Regions from separate parts of the Stenotrophomonas sp. 89682_Sma genome, predicted to be linked through region 1. Evidence: riboswitches for the same ligand, from Rfam matches in the RefSeq annotation. Region 1 holds a riboswitch; the other holds the start of a gene.

Region 1 (9,647 bases):
GCGGCTGGGCCTGCGCGCGCGCAAGGACGTGATCGGGCGCACCGCGGCCGAAATCTACCCGACCGGCCTCAGCGCGGACTACGTCGATCAGGACGCCCGCGTGCTGTCCGGTGAGGTCATCGAGAACCTGATGGAGCTGCACCTGTTCGCCAACCGCGAACCAGGCTGGTGCCTGACCTGCAAGCGCCCGCTGGTGGTCGATGGGGCCATCGAGGGGCTGATCGGCATTTCCCGCGACCTTGGCCAGAAGGACAGCCTGGGTACCCAGTACGAACAGCTGCGGCTGGCACTGGCCCACCTCAACGCGCACTACGCCGAGAACGTGCGCATGCAGACCCTGCTGGACATCACCGGCTTTTCGCTGTCCAAGCTGGAGCGCAGCTTCCGCAAGGTGTTCCAGATGACCCCGCAGCAGGTGCTGACCCGGCTGCGGATCCAGATGGCCATGCACCTGCTGCACGGTGACGAGAGCATCGCCAGCATCGGCCAGGCCTGTGGTTTCAGCGACCAGAGCGCCTTCACCCGCAAGTTCAAGGCTGAAACCGGTTTCTCGCCGCGCGCCTACCGTGCCCGTATCGGCGGCAACGTCGGCGAGCCCGCACTGGCCTGAGCGGCCTGCTGCGCTGTGCCTATCCCCGCGGGCATGGGACAGGGTAAGGTGTCGCCCCTGTAGCCCGCCGCCAGCCCCGCCGATGCCCAACTCGATTCCGACCGCTTCGCCGTCCCGCCTCGGACATTCGCTCAAGCCCCGCCAGCTGATCATGATGGGCCTGGGCAGCGCCATCGGCGCCGGCCTGTTCCTCGGCTCGGGCGTGGGCGTGCAGGCGGCCGGTCCGGCGGTGCTGGTGTCGTATCTGGTCGCTGGCGCGCTGGTGATCATCGTGATGAACGCACTGGGTGAAATGGCGGCGGCCAAACCAACCAGTGGCGCGTTCTCGGTCTATGCCGCCGATGCCATGGGCGCCACCGCCGGTGCCACCGTGGGCTGGCTGTGGTGGGTGCAGCTGGTGATCGTGATCGCTGCCGAAGCGGTGGGGGCGGCCGGTCTGCTGGCCACTGTCTGGCCGGCGGTACCTGTACCGATGGCGGCGCTGGCCTTCATGCTGTTCTTCACTGCGATCAACCTGCTCGGGGTGAAGAACTTCGGCGAGTTCGAATTCTGGTTCGCCATCCTCAAGGTCGCGGCGATCCTGGCCTTCATCGCCATCGGCGTGGCGCTGCTGATGGGCTGGCTGCCGCAGGTGACCTCGCCGGGCCTGAGCAACTTCACCGAACATGGCGGCTTCGCACCGAAGGGCCTGGCCGGCATCGGTGCTGCGCTGCTGGTGGTGGTGTTCGCCTTCGGTGGTACCGAGATCGTAGCCGTCGCTGCTGCCGAGACCGAAGACCCGGAACGCAGCATTGCCCGTGCCATCCGCACCGTGGCCTGGCGCATCCTGGTGTTCTACATCGGCTCGCTGAGCGTGATCATTGCCGTGGTGCCCTGGACCAGCGAGGCGCTGAAATCGCCGTTCGCTGCGGTGCTGGATATCGCCCGTATCCCGGGTGCGGGCACCGCCATCACGCTGATTGCGGTGATCGCGCTGCTGTCGGCGCTCAATGCCAATCTCTACGGCGCCTCGCGCATGATGTATTCGCTGGCGCAGCGTCGTGAAGCGCCGGCGGTGTTGGGCTGGACCGATCCGCGCCAGGTGCCGGTCATCGCCGTGCTGGCCAGCGTGCTGTTCGGTTTCGCGGCTACGGTGATGGAATTGCTGTTCCCGGACCGGGTGCTGCCGGTACTGCTGAACATCGTCGGTTCCACCTGCCTGCTGGTGTGGACGCTGTCGCTGGTTTCGCAACTGGTGCTGCGCCGCCGCGCGGATCGCCTGGGCACCCGCCTGCCGTTCCGCATGGCTGGTTTCCCGTGGCTGACCTGCTGCGCGCTGGCGATCCTGGCACTGATCTTCGGCCTGCTGCTGAGCGAGTCGCACACCCGCCTGCAGTTCCTGTCGATGGTGGCGCTGACCGCCACCATCGCCGCAGGCAGCGCCATCGCCCGGCGCATGCGCGAGGCCTGACTGAAGCTGCCGGCCAGCGGCCGGCACTACCACGGGGGCTGCACATCCGCCGTGCCATCCTGATCGTGTGGGCCGCCAGCGGCCCGTCGACCAGGAGTACCGCATGCTGCGCAGCCGTCCCTTCCTGATGTTCACCGGCCAGGCCGAGGCCGCGCTGGCCCTGTACGCCGAAGCCTTTGCCGATTTCCGCATGCTGGCCCTGCAGCGCCACCCGGAGGGCGCCGGTGCCGGCGTGCCTGGGCAGGTCCGCCAGGCCATCTTCCTGCTGGGTGGCACCCACTACCTGTGCTTTGACAGCCTCGATGTTCACGACTTCACCTTCAGCCCATCGATCTCGCTGTTCGTCGAGTGTTCCGGTGCCGAGCAGTTCGAGCGCGCCGCGCGCGTGCTGGGCGAGGGTGGGCACTGGTTGATGCCGGTGGGTGACTATGAATTCAGCAACCGCTATGGCTGGGTGCAGGACCGCTTCGGCGTGTCGTGGCAGTTGAGCCTGGGGCAGATGCCGGACCCGTGATCGGATGCTTGTGGGTGTGGACCTTGGTCCACACACCCTCATGAAAACGGCCCGCTTGCGCGGGCCGTTCTCTTTACCGATGCAGCGAGGAATCAAGCCTCGACTTCATCATCCTTGTAGGCATCGACCGGGATGCAGGCGCACATCACGTTCTTGTCGCCATACACGTTGTCGACGCGGGCCACCGGCGGCCAGTACTTGCTCTGCTTCAGGCTGGCCAGCGGGAAGGCGGCCAGTTCGCGCGGGTAGGCGTGGGTCCACTCGCTGGCGGTCACCGCGGTCGCGGTGTGCGGCGCGTTCTTCAGCGGGTTGTCCTCGCGGTCCAGGCGGCCGTCTTCGATCGCGGTGATTTCCTCGCGGATCTGGATCATCGCGTTGATGAAGCGGTCCAGCTCGTGCAGCGACTCGCTCTCGGTCGGTTCGACCATCAGCGTGCCAGCCACCGGGAAGCTCAGGGTCGGGGCATGGAAGCCGAAGTCGATCAGGCGCTTGGCCACGTCCTCGGCGCCGATGCCGCTGGTCTTCTCCAGCGGGCGCACGTCCAGGATGCACTCATGCGCCACCAGGCCGTTGCGGCCGGTGTACAGGGTCTTGAAGTGCGGGGCCAGGCGCTTGGCGATGTAGTTGGCGTTGAGCTGCGCGACCTGTGTGGCCTTGCGCAGGCCTTCACGGCCCATCATCGCGATGTACATCCAGCTGATCGGCAGGATCGAGGCACTGCCGAAGCTGGCGGCGCTGACCATGCCGACCGGACCGTTGTCACCCAGCTTGCCCGGCAGGAACGGGGCCAGGTGCTCCTTGACCGCGCACGGGCCGACGCCCGGGCCACCACCGCCGTGCGGGATGCAGAAGGTCTTGTGCAGGTTCAGGTGTGAAACGTCCGAACCCCACTTGCCCGGCTTGGCCACGCCCACCAGGGCGTTCATGTTGGCGCCGTCGGTGTACACCTGGCCGCCGTGCTTGTGGATGATCTCGCAGATCTCGACCACCTCTTCCTCGAACACGCCGTGCGTGGACGGGTAGGTCATCATGATCGCGGCCAGGCGGTCGCTGTACTTCTCGGCGTTGAGGCGGATGTCCTCGACGTCAACGTTGCCGTTGGCGTCGGTCTTGGTCACCACGACCTTCATGCCGCACATCTGCGCCGAAGCCGGGTTGGTGCCATGTGCCGAATCCGGGATCAGGCAGATGTCGCGGTGGCCCTCGCCGCGCGAGCGGTGGTAGGCGCGGATCGCCAGCAGGCCGGCGTACTCACCCTGCGCGCCGGAATTCGGTTGCAGGCTGACTGCGTCGTAGCCGGTGCATTCGACCAGCATCGCTTCCAGCGTGTCGATCAGTTCCTTGTAGCCCAGCGCCTGGTCGGCCGGCACCAGCGGGTGGATCTGCGAGAACTCCGGCCAGGTCACCGGAATCATCTCGGCGGTGGCGTTGAGCTTCATGGTGCACGAACCCAGCGGGATCATCGTGCGATCCATCGCCAGGTCCTTGTCGGCCAGCGAACGCAGGTAGCGCAGCAGCTCGTGCTCGCTGTGGTGGGTGTTGAACACCGGGTGGGTCAGGAACGCGGACTGGCGCAGCAGGCCGGCCGGCAGCGCGTCGGCGGTGCTGGCATCCAGCGCGTCGACGTCCAGCGAGGCACCGAACACGGCCGCCACGGCAACGATGTCGGCGCGGGTGGTGGTTTCGTCCAGGCTGATGCCGACCGAGTCGCTGTCGATCGCGCGCAGGTTGTAGCCGGCGGCGCGGGCCTTGGCATGGATCTCATCGGCATGCACGCCGGTGACATGCAGGGTGTCGAAGAAATCGCCACCGACCTGCACGCCGGCATTGCGCAGCGCTGCGGCCAGGATCGAGGCCAGGCGATGGGTGCGGCGGGCAATGCGGGTCAGGCCTTCCGGGCCGTGGTAAACGGCGTACATCGAGGCCATCACCGCCAGCAGCACCTGCGCGGTACAGATGTTGGAAGTCGCCTTCTCGCGGCGGATGTGCTGCTCGCGGGTCTGCAGGGTCAGGCGGTAGGCCGGGTTGCCCTGGGCATCGACCGAAACACCGATCAGGCGGCCCGGCATCGAGCGCTTGTAGGCGTCACGGCAGGCCATGAAGGCGGCGTGCGGGCCACCGAAGCCGAACGGCACGCCGAAACGCTGGCTGTTGCCGACCACGATGTCCGCGCCCCATTCGCCCGGGGCGGCCAGCAGGGTCAGGGCCAGCAGGTCGGTGGCCACGGCCACCAGGCCGCCGCGTGCGTGCACGGCATCGACCAGCGCCTTGTAGTCGCCCACCTGGCCGAAGGTATCCGGATACTGCAGCAGCAGGCCGAAGGCTTCCGCTTCCAGCGCTTCGGCCGGGGTGCCGACGCGCAGCACGATGCCCATGGGCTCGGCGCGGGTACGCAGCAGTTCCAGCGTCTGCGGATGCACGGCGTCGTGCACGAAGAAGGTGTCCGACTTGGACTTGGCCGAACGCTTGGCCAGGGTCATCGCTTCAGCAGCGGCGGTGGCTTCGTCCAGCAGCGAGGCGTTGGCGATTTCCATGCCGGTCAGGTCGGCGCACAGGGTCTGGAAGTTGATCAGCGCTTCCATGCGGCCCTGCGAGATTTCCGCCTGGTACGGGGTGTAGGCGGTATACCAGGCAGGGTTTTCCAGGATGTTGCGCAGGATCACGTTCGGCGTGTGGGTGCCGTAGTAGCCCTGGCCGATGAAGCTGCGCAGCACGGTGTTCTTGTCGGCGATCGCACGGATCTTCGCCAGTGCCTGCACTTCGGTCATCGACTCCGGCAGCGCCAGCGGCGCCGGCGACTTGATCTTGGCCGGCACGATGGCATCGGTCATCGCATCCAGCGACGCGTGGCCGACGACGTCGAGCATCTGCGCGATCTCGGCGTCGTTGGGGCCGATGTGGCGCTCGACGAACGCGTTGTGGTGCTCGAGCTCACGCAGGGAAGGGGTGTTCTGGGACATGGCGAAGGATCCGTCAGGAAAGGGCACACGCACGGGCACAAGCCGCCGGCTGGCGGTCTGCGGGGCGCCCCTCTGTCCTTTTGCCTGAGAGTTTGGAAGCGCGGAAAACCGCAACTTCGTGCCCCTTCGGCGCCGGATCGAACCGGTCTCTCCAGAGTTGTGTTACGGGTGGTATCGGGCCTGAGCGATTACGGGCGTTGCGCCTTCGGCAGCGGTGTTCCGCTTCTCCCACCGTGTTGCCCGCCGATTATAGCCCGTTGCGGGCCCGCCGGCCGCCTCCGGGCATGGCCGCCGCGCCTGAATGGCCGATGGCCCGGCCGTGCGTTTTGTGCAGTGCTGCATGGCATCAAGCGCAATCCCCACCTATGATGGGCGGATACCCGAATTCATCTGGCGCCGTCCCCGTTGCTGCGGGACCGGCGCCCGCCGTGCGTGCCCCGCATGGCCCTGCCGGACGCTTCCTCCATGACCGCCGCTGTTGCCCCCTCCACCCGCCGCATGGCCCTGCTGCTTGCCGGCCTGGCCATGTTCGGCCCGTTCTCGATCGACACCATCTTCCCGGCATTCCCGCAGCTGGCCCAGCGCCTGGCGGTGGACGAGGTGGCGGTGCAGCAGACCATCAGCGTGTACCTGCTGTTCTACGGCCTGATGAGCCTGGCACACGGCCCGCTGTCCGACGCCTGGGGCCGCAAGCGGGTGATCCTCGGTGGCCTGGTGGTGTTCGTCGGCGCCTCGGTCGGTTGTGCGCTGTCCACCGACCTGACCACGCTGCTGGCGTTCCGCGCGCTGCAGGGCCTGTCGGCGGGTGTCGGCATGATCGTCGGCCGCGCGGTGATCCGCGACCTGTACCACGGCCACGATGCCCAGCGGCTGATGAGCCAGGTGTCGATGCTGTTCGGCATCGCCCCGGCCATCGCACCGATCATCGGTGGCTGGATCCTGCTCAGTGGCGCAGGTTGGCCGCTGATCTTCTGGTTCCTGGTGGTGTTCGGGCTGGTGCTGTTGGCGGCCACCGCGCGCTTCCTGCCGGAAACCCATCCGGTCGAGGCGCGGGTGCCGCTGTCGCCGCGCGTGCTGCTGCGTGACTACGTGCGCATCGGCTTCAACCCGCGCTTCCTGCGCCTGGCGCTGGCCGGCAGCATCGGTTTCGGCGGCATCTTCCTGTACATCTCCTCGGCGCCGGTGTTCGTGATGCAGCACCTGCACCTGGGCGAGGGCGGTTTCGCCTGGTTGTTCATTCCCACCATCGGCGGCATGACCACCGGCTCGTTCCTGTCCGGGCGCATGGCCGGGCACACCACGCCCACCCGCCAGGTCGCCATCGGTTTCAGCCTGTGCGCGCTGTCGGCGCTGCTGAATGTCGGCTACGTGGCGCTGTCGCCGCAGTTCGTGCTGCCGTGGGCAGTGCTGCCGATCTTCCTGGGCGGCATGGGCATGTCGCTGATCTTCCCGATCCTGGCCCTGGCGGTGCTGGACATGTACCCGCACCAGCGTGGCCTGGCGTCGTCGCTGCAGGCCTTCGTGCAGCTGATGATCAGCACGGTGGTGGCCGGCGTGGTGTCGCCGCTGCTCAGTGCCAGCCCGCTGCACCTGGCGCTGGGCCAGGCCGCGTTCTTCGCTGCCGGCTTCGTGTTCTGGTACTGGGAACACCAGCGTGAACGCGCGGCGCAGGCAGCCTGCACGGGCCATTGAGCAGCGCGCAGGGGTAGGGCAGGCCGCGATGCCCGCAACGCTTGCGGCGAGGAACGACCGGACTAGGCTGGGCACTCCAGCCAGCCGGTGCGTGGATGCACGACAGCCAGCCGATCCGATGTCGTTACGTGAGGTTCCCCCATGGCTGCGCAGCAGACCTACCGCCTGTTCGAGGTGGCGCTGAAGGAGCGCCGCGTTCTTTCCCCTTCCCTGGACCGCATGGTGTTCACCGGTGCCGACGTGGCGCGGATGAAGACCGAAGGCCCGGATCAGCGCATCAAGGTGTTCTTCCCCCTGCCCGGCCAGGACGTGCCGCAGGTGCCCAGCGGCGAGGATTGGTATCCGCGCTACCGGGCGCTGCCGGACGATCAGCGCCCGCCGATGCGCACCTACACCATCCGCCAGCTGCGTCCCGAGCAGGGCGAGGTCGACGTTGATTTCGTGCTGCATGGCGAGACGGGACCGGCCTCGCGCTGGGCCATCCACGCGCGGCCGGGCGACCGCGTAGTGCTGCTGGCCCCCGATGCCGACTGTGCCGACAGCAGCGAAGGCTGGGAATGGAAACCGCCGGCGGGTGTCGGCCAGGTGCTGCTGGTGGCGGATGAAACCGCGCTGCCGGCAGTGGCTGGCATCCTCGAGGAACTGGCCGCGCTGGCCGATCCGCCACGCACGCTGGCGCTGCTGGAAGTGGCGCAGGCCGGCGACGCGGTGCCGCTGAAGGCGCCGTCCACGGCCGAGCTGGTCTGGTTGCCGCGTGGTCAGGCGGCCCACGGCCAGCCGCTGCTGCAGGCGGTCCAGACGCGGCTGGCAGCGGTCTCGGCGGTGTCTGTCGGTGACGAACTGGAGGAGATCGATGTCGACGCGCAGATCCTCTGGGAGCAGGCCGATGCCAGCGTCGCCGGGCCGCTGTATGCCTGGGTGGCAGGCGAGGCGGGGGCGGTGATGGCGATCCGTCGCCACCTGGTCCGTGATTGCGGGCTGGACCGCCGCGCGATCACCTTCATGGGCTACTGGCGGCACGGCAAAGTGCTGGACTGAGGGGCGTGAAGCGGTGCTGCGGGCGGGGTGCGCTATCCTTGCGCCCCCCTATCGCAGCGGTACCGCACCATGTCCACCAGCTCCAAGACCCGCCGCGACCAGCGCCGTCGCCAGGAAAAGCAGGCCGCCAACAAGGCCGCTGCCCAGGCTTCGCCGGTGGAGCCGCATGCGGAACTGCGCGATGCACAGCGCACCCTGCTGGCCGGTGTCGTGCGCCGCGACGGCGAATGGGTGCTGGGCATGGATGGCCGAATTGCCGGCCACAGCGAGAGCGCTGCGCAGGTGCTGGCGCTGATCATGCAGGCCGGTGAGCTGCACGAACGCAATGGCACGCCGGTGCGCCTGGTGTACTCCGACGCACTGCGCGATGCCGCACAGGCCGAAGCCAGGGAGAAGGGCCAGACCTTCGACGAATTCAAGGCCGAGCTGGCCGCGGCGATGGCGGCGAAGAAGAACAGCTGATCGCTGTTGCGGTAGAGCCGGCCGCTGGCCGGCTACCAGACGGATTTCCACCGTGCAGTTGCCGGCCAGCGGCCGGCACTACCGGAAAGGGGCGGAACCTTGCGGACCCGCCCCTTCTTTCATTTCGCCGCCGGGGCCGCGTTGGCCTGCCAGCCGCACATCTGGCCTTCGTTCTGCTGCTTCAGCCACTCGTTGACCGGCGTGAAGTACTCGATCATCGGGCCGGCATCGAGCTTGTCGGTACCGGTCAGCTCCTTCAACGTGGCCTGCCACGGCTGGCTGGCACCCTTGCTCAGCATTGCCCAGTACTTCTGGCCGGCTTCCTTGTTGCCGTAGAAGGTGCACTCATGCAGCGGGCCCTTGTAGCCCGACGCGTCGCACAGGCCCTTGTAGAACTGGAACTGCAGGATGCGCGCCAGGAAGTAGCGGGTGTAGGGGGTGTTGCCCGGCACGTGGTACTTCGCGCCCGGGTCGAAGAACTCCTCGCCACGGGTGCTGGCCGGGGCCACACCCTGGTACTTGGCCTTCAGGTCCCACCACGCCTTGTTGTAGTTGTCGGCGGTGATGGAACCGTCGAACACACCCCAGCGCCAACGGTCGATCATCAGGCCGAACGGCAGGAACGACACACCGGACAGTGCCATGCGCATCTGGTTGTTGATGACCGCCTCGCGGCTCTCGGTCGGCGCGTCGACCAGGCCGATCGAGCTGAGGTACTTGGGCGTCATCGCCAGTACGATGGTGTCGCCGATCGCTTCGTGGAAGCCATCGTTGGCACCTCCCTGGAACAGCGGCGGCAGCGGGTTGTAGGCCAGGTCGTAATAGATGTGGCCCAGCTCGTGGTAGATGGTGGTGAAGTTTTCTTCGTTCGGCTTGATGCACATCTTGGTGCGCACGTCGCCTTCCATGTTCATGTCCCAG
Region 2 (9,647 bases), 720 kb from region 1:
GGACGCGGAAGAACAGCAGCAGTTGTCGCAGCTGCTGCACAAGGTCTGGCAGCACACCGATACAGGTCGTGGGGCATGAGCGGGCCCCTGACGGCTGAGCGATTGAATGCGCTCAACACTGGCAGCGTTGCCGCCAGCCACCTGGCCGAATGCCTGGCGGTGGATTTCGCTGCGCTGCTGCAGGCGGTGGCACCCGCACTTGAACATGACGCGCTGCACCGCATGCGCGATGCTGAAGGCAAGGGCATCACCCAGCGCATGGCCCTGGCTGCCCGGTTGCTGCGCGAAAGCGGGCAGGGCGCTCCTGAGCAATGGCAGGATCATGCGTCCGATTCCGTGCGTGGCTGGGCCTGCTACCTGATTGGCAGCGATGCCAGCGCAACGTTACCGGCCAAGCTGCGTGCGATGCGTCCGCTGGCCGATGATCCGCACTTCGGCGTGCGTGAGTGGGCGTGGCTCGCGCTGCGTGCAGATATCGTTGCTGCACCGTTGCAGGCGCTGGAGTGCCTGCAGCCATGGACGCAGGAAGCATCACCCTATCTGCGTCGTTTCGCCTGCGAGGCGCTGCGCCCGCGCGGCGTCTGGGCGACCCATATCGCGCTGTTCAAGCAGCACCCGGAACGTGCATTGCCGCTGCTTGAAGCACTGGCCAACGACCCGGAGCGCTACGTTCAGGACTCCGTGGGCAACTGGCTCAACGATGCCGGCAAGACCCAGCCGCGCTGGCTGCGCGATCTGTGCGCGCGCTGGCAGCGTGAACACGACGGCAGCGCCAACGCCTACATCCGCAGGCGCGCACTACGCTCGCTGCGGTAGTGCCGGCCGCTGGCCGGCAACCCTTAAACCCTCAAGGAAGAACCTCATGTCCCACATCCTCATCGAGCTCTACACAGCCACCCCTGCCTGGACTGCGCTCCCGCCTGACCAGCGCACCGCCTTCTTTGCCCGCATCGGTGCCGGCATGCAGCAGTTCGATCCGGCCCGCGTCACGCCGGTGGCGATGGGCCGCGTGGCCGCGGATGCAGCGCACGGCGGCAGCGAGCAGTTCTACGCTGTCTGGAGGTGCGCGAGCCGGGAAGACGCCGATGCCCTGGTGGAAGGCATTGCCGCCACCGGTTGGCATCAGTACTTCGCCACCACCAATGTCGTCGGCGCGGACGATGGGATGGGGCAGCACCTGGCCGATCTGGCTGCCTTGTAGCGGCGCCTCCGGACGCGCATGGCACATGCGCCTGTCACCCGGACGCGGTAAACAGTGCATTGCCCCTGTCCATCCGCACGGAAGTCGATCATGCAGAGCACGCTCCAGGTAACGCTGTACGGCCCGCTTGGCGACACACCGGCACTGCAGTTGCCGCAGGTGGAAGGGCCGTCGGTGGCGATCCCGGAACCGCTCCTGCGGCGGCTGGTGTCCGACCTTTACACCGCCCGTTCCCTGCTCAATCCCGAGCAGCTGGATGAGGCCCGGCAGGAACTGGGGCGCGTGCTGGAGCGCTGGGCCGACATCCATGAAGGCCTGCTGCTGGATGTGGAAGTGCATGGCAGATAAGCGACTTCGCGTGCCTGGCGCCGCATGGATGGCCCAGGTGCGCGACTCGCTGAACCGCGCCCCCAGTTGCGGATGAAACATTTTGCACTGCGCAGAAGCTGTGCTATCAATAGAACCCATGAACGCAGCCCCCACCAGCTTTTACTGGTATTACTTTCCGAAGCCACTGGCGGAGGAAGGACTGCGCTCACCCTGAAGAAAGCTTCAGACGCATTCCCGAAAGCCGCCAGCGAACCTGGCGGCTTTTTTCATGCCGCCGCGCTGGGGACCCCCAACGTTCCGGAGAACCCCCGCAATGCCCCCGCACACCGACGACCTGCGTATCCGCACCATCGAACCGCTGACACCGCCCGCCCAGCTGCTGGCGATGCTACCGTGTGACGATGAAGCCTCCGACACCGTCAGCGCCTCGCGCGCGGCCCTGCACCAGATCCTGCATGGCCGTGACGACCGCCTGGCGGTGGTGGTCGGCCCGTGCTCGATCCACGACCCGCACGCCGCCATCGAATACGCCCAGCGCCTGAAGCCGCTGCGTGATGCGCTGGCCGGCGAGCTGGAAATCGTCATGCGCGTGTACTTCGAGAAGCCGCGTACCACGGTGGGCTGGAAGGGCCTGATCAACGATCCGGACCTGGATGGCAGCTTCAGGATCGACAAGGGCCTGCGCATCGCCCGTGGTCTGCTGCGCGACATCAACAAGCTGGGCCTGCCGGCCGGCGTCGAGTTCCTCGACGTGATCTCGCCGCAGTACATTGCCGATCTGGTGGCCTGGGGCGCCATTGGTGCGCGCACCACCGAAAGCCAGGTGCACCGCGAACTGGCCTCGGGGCTGTCGTGCCCGGTCGGTTTCAAGAACGGCACCGATGGCAACGTGAAGATCGCCGCCGACGCGGTGGGTGCGGCCTCCAATCCGCATCACTTCCTGTCGGTCACCAAGCAGGGCGGCACCGCCATCGTGTCGACCACCGGCAACCCGGATTGCCATGTGATCCTGCGCGGCGGCAAGCAGCCGAACTACGATGCGGGCAGCGTCGCCGAGGCCTGCCAGGCGCTGGCCAAGGCCAAGCTGCCGACCCGCCTGATGATCGACGCCAGCCATGCCAACAGCCTGAAGAACCCGGACAACCAGCCGAAGGTGATCGAGGACATCGCCGTTCAGTTGGAAGACGGTGAACAGCGCATCGTCGGTGTGATGATCGAAAGCCATCTGGTCGGCGGCCGCCAGGAACTGGTGGAAGGCCAGCCGCTGGTCTACGGCCAGAGCATCACCGACGGCTGCATCGACTGGGACACCACCGTGACGGTGCTGGAGCGACTGGCCGCGGCCGTGCGCGCCCGCCGCGAAGTGAAGGTGTCCGAAGCAGCCTGATGGAAGCCGCCTGAGTGCGGCACGTGTGTGGATGGCGGCCAGCGCCTGCGGGGGTGCGGCCGCGATCAGGGTCGGTCGGAGTTGGAGGCCGGCCCGTCCGCACCGGCGATGCGCCTGGCGCTGCGTATGTGCGACAGCGCCAGGTACATCGCCGGGGTGGTGCAGCGCGCGAAGGGTAGCGCCGGGCCATGCCCGGCGAACACGCTATCGTTCAATGCACTTCGTCGTGGTACACGAACTTCGGCATTTCCCAGCGGTAGTGGATCGCCAGCAGGCGCAACGCGAAGCCGCCGCCGAGGCAGCACAGGATCGCGGTGGCGTCGGCTACGCCCCAGTGCAGCAGTAACAGGTAGGCGGCGCCGGTCAGCAGCGCGATGATCGCGTACAGCTCCTTCTGGAAGATCAGCGGTACTTCGTTGCAGAGGATGTCGCGCAGCACGCCGCCGAACGCACCGGTCAGCATGCCGGCGATCAGCACGATGGGGGTGGCATGGCCGGCCTCGCGTGCGATCGAGCAGCCGATCAGGGTGAAGGCGATCAGGCCCAGCCCGTCCAGCACCAGGAAGGTGCGGCGGAAGTGGTGCATCCAGCGGGCCACCCAGGTAGCGATCAGCGCCGCGCACACGGTGAAGCCCAGGTACTCGGGATGCTTCACCCAGCCCAGCGGGTAGTGGCCGAGCAGGATGTCGCGCAGCGAACCACCACCGAGGGCGGTGACGCAGGCGATCATGACCACGCCGAACAGGTCCATGCGGCGGCGGCCGGCGGACAGCGCGCCGGTCATGGCTTCAGCGGAAATGGCGATCAGGTAGATGATGGACAGCAGCATGGGGCAGGCTCCGGGCGCGGTGGGGCCGGCCATGCGCGACTACCGCCACTGCCTGCGCAATGACGGGATGACGATGACCGGTGCCGCTCCCGCTGTCCTTTTGCCTGAGAGTTCAGCGGTGTGGGCCGCGTGCCCCTTCGGCGGATCGTCCCGGGCGTGCCCGGTGACCTCTCTCCAGCTCGGCGAGTCGAATGCATGGTTGGTGGGATTCCAGCCCACCGGCCTGAGCGATCATGGGAGCCTGCGCCTTCGGCGGGCGCCAGCGCGGCGCCTCTCTCCTGCATTCGGCCGCCAGTATATCCGCTGCAGTGCAGCACGGCATAATCCCGGCATGCCCCCGTCCCCCCGCCCGTGGTTCCTGTACCTGCTCGAATGCCGTGATGGCAGCTACTACGCGGGTATCAGCACCGACGTGGACGCGCGCTTCGCCGCCCACCAGGCGGGCAAGGGCGCGCGCTACACCCGGGCCCGGCCGCCATTGCGCGTGCTGGCCGTGCGCGAATACCCGGACCGTGCCGCCGCCTCGCGCGCCGAATGGCAACTCAAGCAGCAGCCGCGCGAGCGCAAGCTGGCCTGGCTGCAGGCCTTGGACGCCCGGCTTCTGTAGAGCCGAGCCCGCGCTCGGCTGCTGTTCCGCCTGCCCGTTGCAGGACCCGGGCAGGGGCTCGGCCCTACGGTAGATCCACGCCATGCGTGGATGCGCCCTGCACATGCCATGATCGTCCAGCTCTCAGCGCTGGAGACCCGGATGTCCACGATCGCCCTGCTGTTCGCCCTCTCCGCAGCCACAAGTCCCGCCGCCGACCCGGCCACCATCGCGGCCATCGAAGCCACCTGCCATGACTACGTCGACGGCCAGCTGGAGGCGGACCCACAGCGCGTCGCCCGGTCCCTGCACCCGGACCTGGCCAAGCGCGCAGTCCTCGGTGATACACCCGATGAGCGCCTCGGCCTGCGCCGGATGTCGAAGGAAGAGCTGGTCTCACTGACGAAGCAGGGCGCGCTGAAGACCCCGAAGGAGCAATGGGACCGCCGCTGCACCGTGCTGGATGTAACCGGCAACGCCGCCTCGGTGCGACTGGAAACCCCATGGTTTGTCGACTACTTCCACATGGGCCGTTTCGACCAGCGCTGGGTCATCGTCAACGCATTGTGGTATCCGAAGCCGAAGGCGCAGTGACCGATGCGTGCCGCGGCCCGGGCGTGGATTGCGCTGCTTCTGTTGTTGACCTTCCTGGCCCTGCTGCCGGGCCTGGTGTATCTGCTGGGATTGGTCGCGACCGAGGGCCGGCCGCAACCTGTCGATTCCACGCGGAGCGACGGCGCGTGTGGTGCTGCGAGCTACGCCCACCACGTACCGATGGATCCATGGCGATTCATGGCGCGCCACGTGGGAGTGAATGCGAAGGTGAACGTGCCCGATGTCGAACTCGAAGCTTCCTGGATCGCACGCGTCCACCTCGGGCACCATCCACGCCACAGCATGCTGCGCTGGCACCTGAGCTCGGCAGCATTGACCATCTGGATCACCCGGCACTGGTCTTCACGGCAGATCGCCGGCACGGCTCGGGCCCAAGGGTACTGCCCGCCCCGACCGTCGCATGGACGCGGATCAGACTGACCGCGCCTGCTGGGACAGGGTGCTCTGGTGATCCTGCTCCTCCTGCCGGGACCGCGCATCGGTCTGTCGATGTGCGTCATTCAGCGACTGCAGCTGCGCCAATGACGTGTCCACAGGGGTGGCAAATGCCTGCGCGGCCGGCATCTGTGCCCTGAGATGGGCCGGGTCGGACGGATCGCCCTGCACGACGAAGAGCGTTTCCGCCCTGCCGTCCTGCGAAGGCGAGGCGCCCAGCACGACATGGTCGATGCGTGTCAGCCCGGCCTCGCGGGCCAGGCAGGTCGAACTGGCTGCAAGGCGTTGCGCGTTCTCGCCGAAAGGCTGGGCCTGGCTGTCTTGCAGGCGTCGTACCGCCTCCTCGGCCTGTTGCAGCAGCGGGTCGGAAAGCGCGGCTCGCCGTCGCTCCGGTTGTGCGGGTTCGACGTGCAGCAGCTGTTCGGGCATCCCGTTGCGCGGGGCGCGGTTGAGGTCGATGGAGCCGTCGGCATTCTGCTGGCGATGCAGTTCCGCACGCGGCACGGTGGACCACTGGCCATCGATGAAGGCGTGGCCGCGACCATCCCGGTTCCAGATCACCAGATCATCGCCGGAGGCGTACAGGCCGGCGGTGGCCGGCGAGTTGCCTGCCGCCTGCGGGCGGCCCCAAGCATGTGAGCGCCCGTGCTGCAGGGCATCGAGGTAGGCCGGTGCCTCGGTGTTCTGCAGGAACAGGGTCTTGACCACCTCGTAACGATGCAGGGCCTCGGGATGTGCACGATCGGCGGCCAGCGCCACCGGGCTGGCCAGCGGGTCGGCGGAAACACCGGCGAACACATCGCGCATCGGATTGCCCGGCCCTGCGGCCCGCAACCGGTTGAAGACCTCGGTGCCCTTCAGGGCGTGCTCAACGCCGCTTTCCAGGTAGTCGGGCTGTTCCCTGCCGCGTACGACGCGGTTGGGAAGCATGCCGTCGATCCGTGTCTTGACGTCATCCACGCTGGCCAGGTCGCCGCTGGCAATCGATCGCAGAACGCCTGGATAGCGGCTCAACCCTGCCTGGTTCTCCAGCTTCATCAGCATGGTGGCGAGCTTGGCCTGGTCATCCAGCGACGCATGCTGGTACAGGTCGGTGCCGCGCAGCTGCTGCATCGCGCCGCCAGGATCCCGGCGGCCATCGCCGTGGCGGAGCAGGCGGTCGACCTGGCTGACATCGTGTGCATGCACGAACGCAACACCGTCGCTGGATGCGAGAAAGGTGTTCAGATGGCCGCGGATGGTCCCATCCAGGGCGCGCCCGTTCTGCGCCCTGATGCCGTCGCCATCGCGCTGCAGGTCGGAAACCGTCTGCTGCCGCTGGCGTGCATCAAGCTCCAGCGAGGGCTGCTGCTGGCGTGCCCAGCGCTGATAGGCGTCCACCAGCTGGGTCGCCACCTCCGGGTGCTGGCCCAGATCGGTCTGCAGCGTGCCGATGGAGAAACCACTGTTGCCCACCGGCGTCATGACATTGCCGCTGATGTTGCCGGCGAAGGACAGCTGATAGGCCACATTGCGGCCGGCGTTGCTGCCCTCGGACGCCACGCCGATGGCGAAGTAGGCCAGTGTGCGCAGCTGCGCATCACTGAGCTGCGGGCGATCCTGCGGTGCCGTGCTCATGGGTTGTTCTCCCTGCCGTTGGCGGTGCGTCCACACAACTTCAGCGCTTCGCGCACGGATGCGATGAGGGCGACGTACTCGTCCGCTGCAGCCGGTGACATTCCGTCTGCAAGTTCGTCATCACTGCGCGCGGCGTCCTCGGCATAGGGCGACAGTGCGGCCTGGCAGGCCGCGTTGTTTCCTGCCTCATGCTGGGCCGAAGCGATCGCCAGCCTGATGTCGGCGATCGTGCTCAATGGAAGCGTGTCCGCGCAGGACGCCTGGAGCGCTTCCAGCGTGCTGGCGGTGCCGGCGGCGGAATACGGCGCGGTCTTTTCAGCGGCCTTGCGCAGCGCGGCGGCAACGTTGTCCGTCATGCAACGGTCGCTCACCACAAGGTAGTGGCCCTTGAATCCTCCGTTGCTGCCGCAGTAGGCGGCGCAGGCATCGCCCGTGCGCGTACCGATCTCGATGCCCTGGGCGGTAGGTTGCATCGTGAGCAGGCATTGCGCTGCGCCAGGTGCGGGATCCACCGCGACAGACTGCAGATCGTCGCCGAGCGTGCCCGCCAGGCTGCATCCGGCGCCGGAGGATTCAGTCTCCAGATGGAACTGCAGCGCCGTGCTGCCAGGGCGTGCCTGAAGCAGCAGCTGTCCCCATCCTCGTTCGGTCGAGTAGGTACCGGGTGACAGGCGCGGAGAGGGAGAGGGTGCTGGCGAGTGGGCGGAGACTTCCGCCTGCGACTGCCCCGCAGGACAGCCGGAGAGCAGGGCGACCGCGATCAGGGCGGGCAACCATTTCAGCAGGTCCATGCGGCTTCATTCCATGAGCGACCCGCTTACGCTAGCAGCACGTGCGTGAAGGCCGCCGGGGCCCGGGGCCTAGCGCCTGGGCCGCCGGTCGTCCTGGTCATCGCCGAAGATGATGCGCGCGCTGCGCTGGTAGCTCCAGTACGCCACCGCCCAGTTCAGCAGTACCACGATGCGGTTGCGGAAGCCGATCAGGAAGAACACGTGCGCGGCCAGCCAGAACCACCAGGCCAGGATGCCCGACAGCTGCAGTCGGCCCAGGTGCACGATGGCGGCCATGCGGCCGATGGTGGCCAGATTGCCGTAGTCGGCGTACTTGAACGGACCGGGTTCGGGCGTGCCGTGCAGGCGCGCACGGATGACCTCGGCCACGTACTTGCCCATCTGCTTGGCCGCGGGCGCCACACCGGGTACCGGCTTGCCGTTGGCCTGGTTCAGCGCCGCCAGGTCGCCGGCCACGAACAGCTCGGGATGACCGGGCAGGGTCAGGTCCGGTTGCACCTGCACACGCCCGGCGCGGTCCAGCGGCACCTCCAGCGTGCGCGCCAGTGGTGAAGCGGCCACGCCGGCGGCCCACACCACGGTGCGTGCCGGCACGAACTGATCGCCGAGCTTGAAACCCTGGCTGTCGATGTCGCTCACCGGGGTACCCGTCAGCACTTCCACGCCGAGCTTTTCCAGCTGCCGGCGCGCCTTCAGCGAAAGCACTTCCGGGAACGAGGACAGTACGCGCGGACCGGCCTCGACCAGTCGCACCTTGGCGCTGGCCGGGTCGATGTGGCGGAATTCATTGCGCAGCGTATGCCGCGCGATTTCGGCCAGGGTGCCGGCCAGCTCGACGCCGGTAGGGCCGCCGCCGACGATGGCGAAACTCAGCCACGCCGCTTTCTTTGCCGGGTCCGGTTCGGCCTCGGCACGTTCGAAGGCCAGCAGCAGTTTGCGGCGAAGCGCGATGGCATCGTCCAGCGTCTTCAGGCCGGGCGCATCATCGGCCCATTGGTCGTTGCCGAAGTAGGCGTGGGTGGCGCCGGTGGCCAGCAGCAGGCTGTCGTAGTCCAGCGCGCTGCCATCGGCCATGCGGACCTGCCGGGCCTGCTTGTCGATGGCCACCACTTCGCCCAGGCGGACTTCCACATTGCGCTGGTGGCCGAGGATGTGGCGCAGCGGTGCGGCGATATCCGGCGCGGACAGGCCTGCGGTGGCCACCTGGTACAACAGCGGCTGGAACAGATGATGGTTGCGGCGGTCGACCAGGGTGATGCGCATGCGCTCGCGGGCCAGGGCACGGGTGGCCCAGAGACCGGCAAAGCCGCCGCCGACAACGACCAGGTGGGGAACGCGCTCGCGACTCATCGACTCACTCCAGTGGGGGCATTGGGGGAAGCGCCTGGCATCTTCTCACGGTGACCGCCTGTCACGTCAGCGCCCGCGTGGATCGGCGATACTCGGGTTCAGGCAACCGCCCGCGAGGAGTCCATGAGCGAACCGGAAAAGCGCATCGCCCTGTTGATCGACGCCGACAATGCGCCGGCCTCGAAGATCGACGAAGTGCTGGCCGAAGTGGCCCGCTACGGCGTGGCCAACGTGCGCCGCGCCTACGGCAACTGGAAGAGCCCGCGATTGAAGGGCTGGGAAGCCGTGCTGCACGAATACGCGATCCGCCCGATCCAGCAGTTCGCCTACAGCAAGGGCAAGAACGCCTCGGACATGGCGATGGTGATCGACGCCATGGATCTGCTGTACGCGCGCAACCTCGATGGCTTTGCCATCGTTTCCAGCGATGCGGACTTCACCCCGATGGTGATGCGCCTGCTGACCGATGGCGTGAAGGTGTATGGCTTCGGCGAGAAGAAGACGCC

The links. A riboswitch is a leader RNA that binds a small molecule or an ion and turns the genes downstream of it on or off. The one in region 1 is predicted to bind glycine.
Region 2: another riboswitch for glycine. It lies ahead of ACZK29_RS19615 (trimeric intracellular cation channel family protein); the one in region 1 lies ahead of gcvP (aminomethyl-transferring glycine dehydrogenase).

What each region holds. Positions count from the first base shown of each region.
Region 1 covers NZ_CM151147.1:3,526,318-3,535,964, reverse strand. Annotated here, with positions in the region: gene ACZK29_RS16445 (helix-turn-helix transcriptional regulator) at 1-610, shown strand, start outside; gene ACZK29_RS16440 (amino acid permease) at 693-2,060, shown strand; gene ACZK29_RS16435 (VOC family protein) at 2,164-2,574, shown strand; gene gcvP (aminomethyl-transferring glycine dehydrogenase) at 2,667-5,534, opposite strand; glycine riboswitch at 5,597-5,699, opposite strand; gene ACZK29_RS16425 (multidrug effflux MFS transporter) at 6,000-7,226, shown strand; gene ACZK29_RS16420 (siderophore-interacting protein) at 7,368-8,264, shown strand; gene ACZK29_RS16415 (hypothetical protein) at 8,334-8,726, shown strand; gene ACZK29_RS16410 (M2 family metallopeptidase) at 8,846-9,647, opposite strand, start outside.
Region 2 covers NZ_CM151147.1:4,250,416-4,260,062, reverse strand. Annotated here, with positions in the region: gene ACZK29_RS19640 (MarR family winged helix-turn-helix transcriptional regulator) at 1-79, shown strand, start outside; gene ACZK29_RS19635 (DNA alkylation repair protein) at 76-816, shown strand; gene ACZK29_RS19630 (DUF6616 family protein) at 863-1,201, shown strand; gene ACZK29_RS19625 (hypothetical protein) at 1,292-1,549, shown strand; gene ACZK29_RS19620 (3-deoxy-7-phosphoheptulonate synthase) at 1,845-2,918, shown strand; gene ACZK29_RS19615 (trimeric intracellular cation channel family protein) at 3,130-3,747, opposite strand; glycine riboswitch at 3,832-3,935, opposite strand; glycine riboswitch at 3,949-4,038, opposite strand; gene ACZK29_RS19610 (GIY-YIG nuclease family protein) at 4,079-4,354, shown strand; gene ACZK29_RS19605 (nuclear transport factor 2 family protein) at 4,496-4,927, shown strand; gene ACZK29_RS19600 (hypothetical protein) at 4,931-5,368, shown strand; gene ACZK29_RS19595 (XVIPCD domain-containing protein) at 5,360-7,000, opposite strand; gene ACZK29_RS19590 (hypothetical protein) at 6,997-7,791, opposite strand; gene ACZK29_RS19585 (NAD(P)/FAD-dependent oxidoreductase) at 7,861-9,141, opposite strand; gene ACZK29_RS19580 (NYN domain-containing protein) at 9,265-9,647, shown strand, end outside.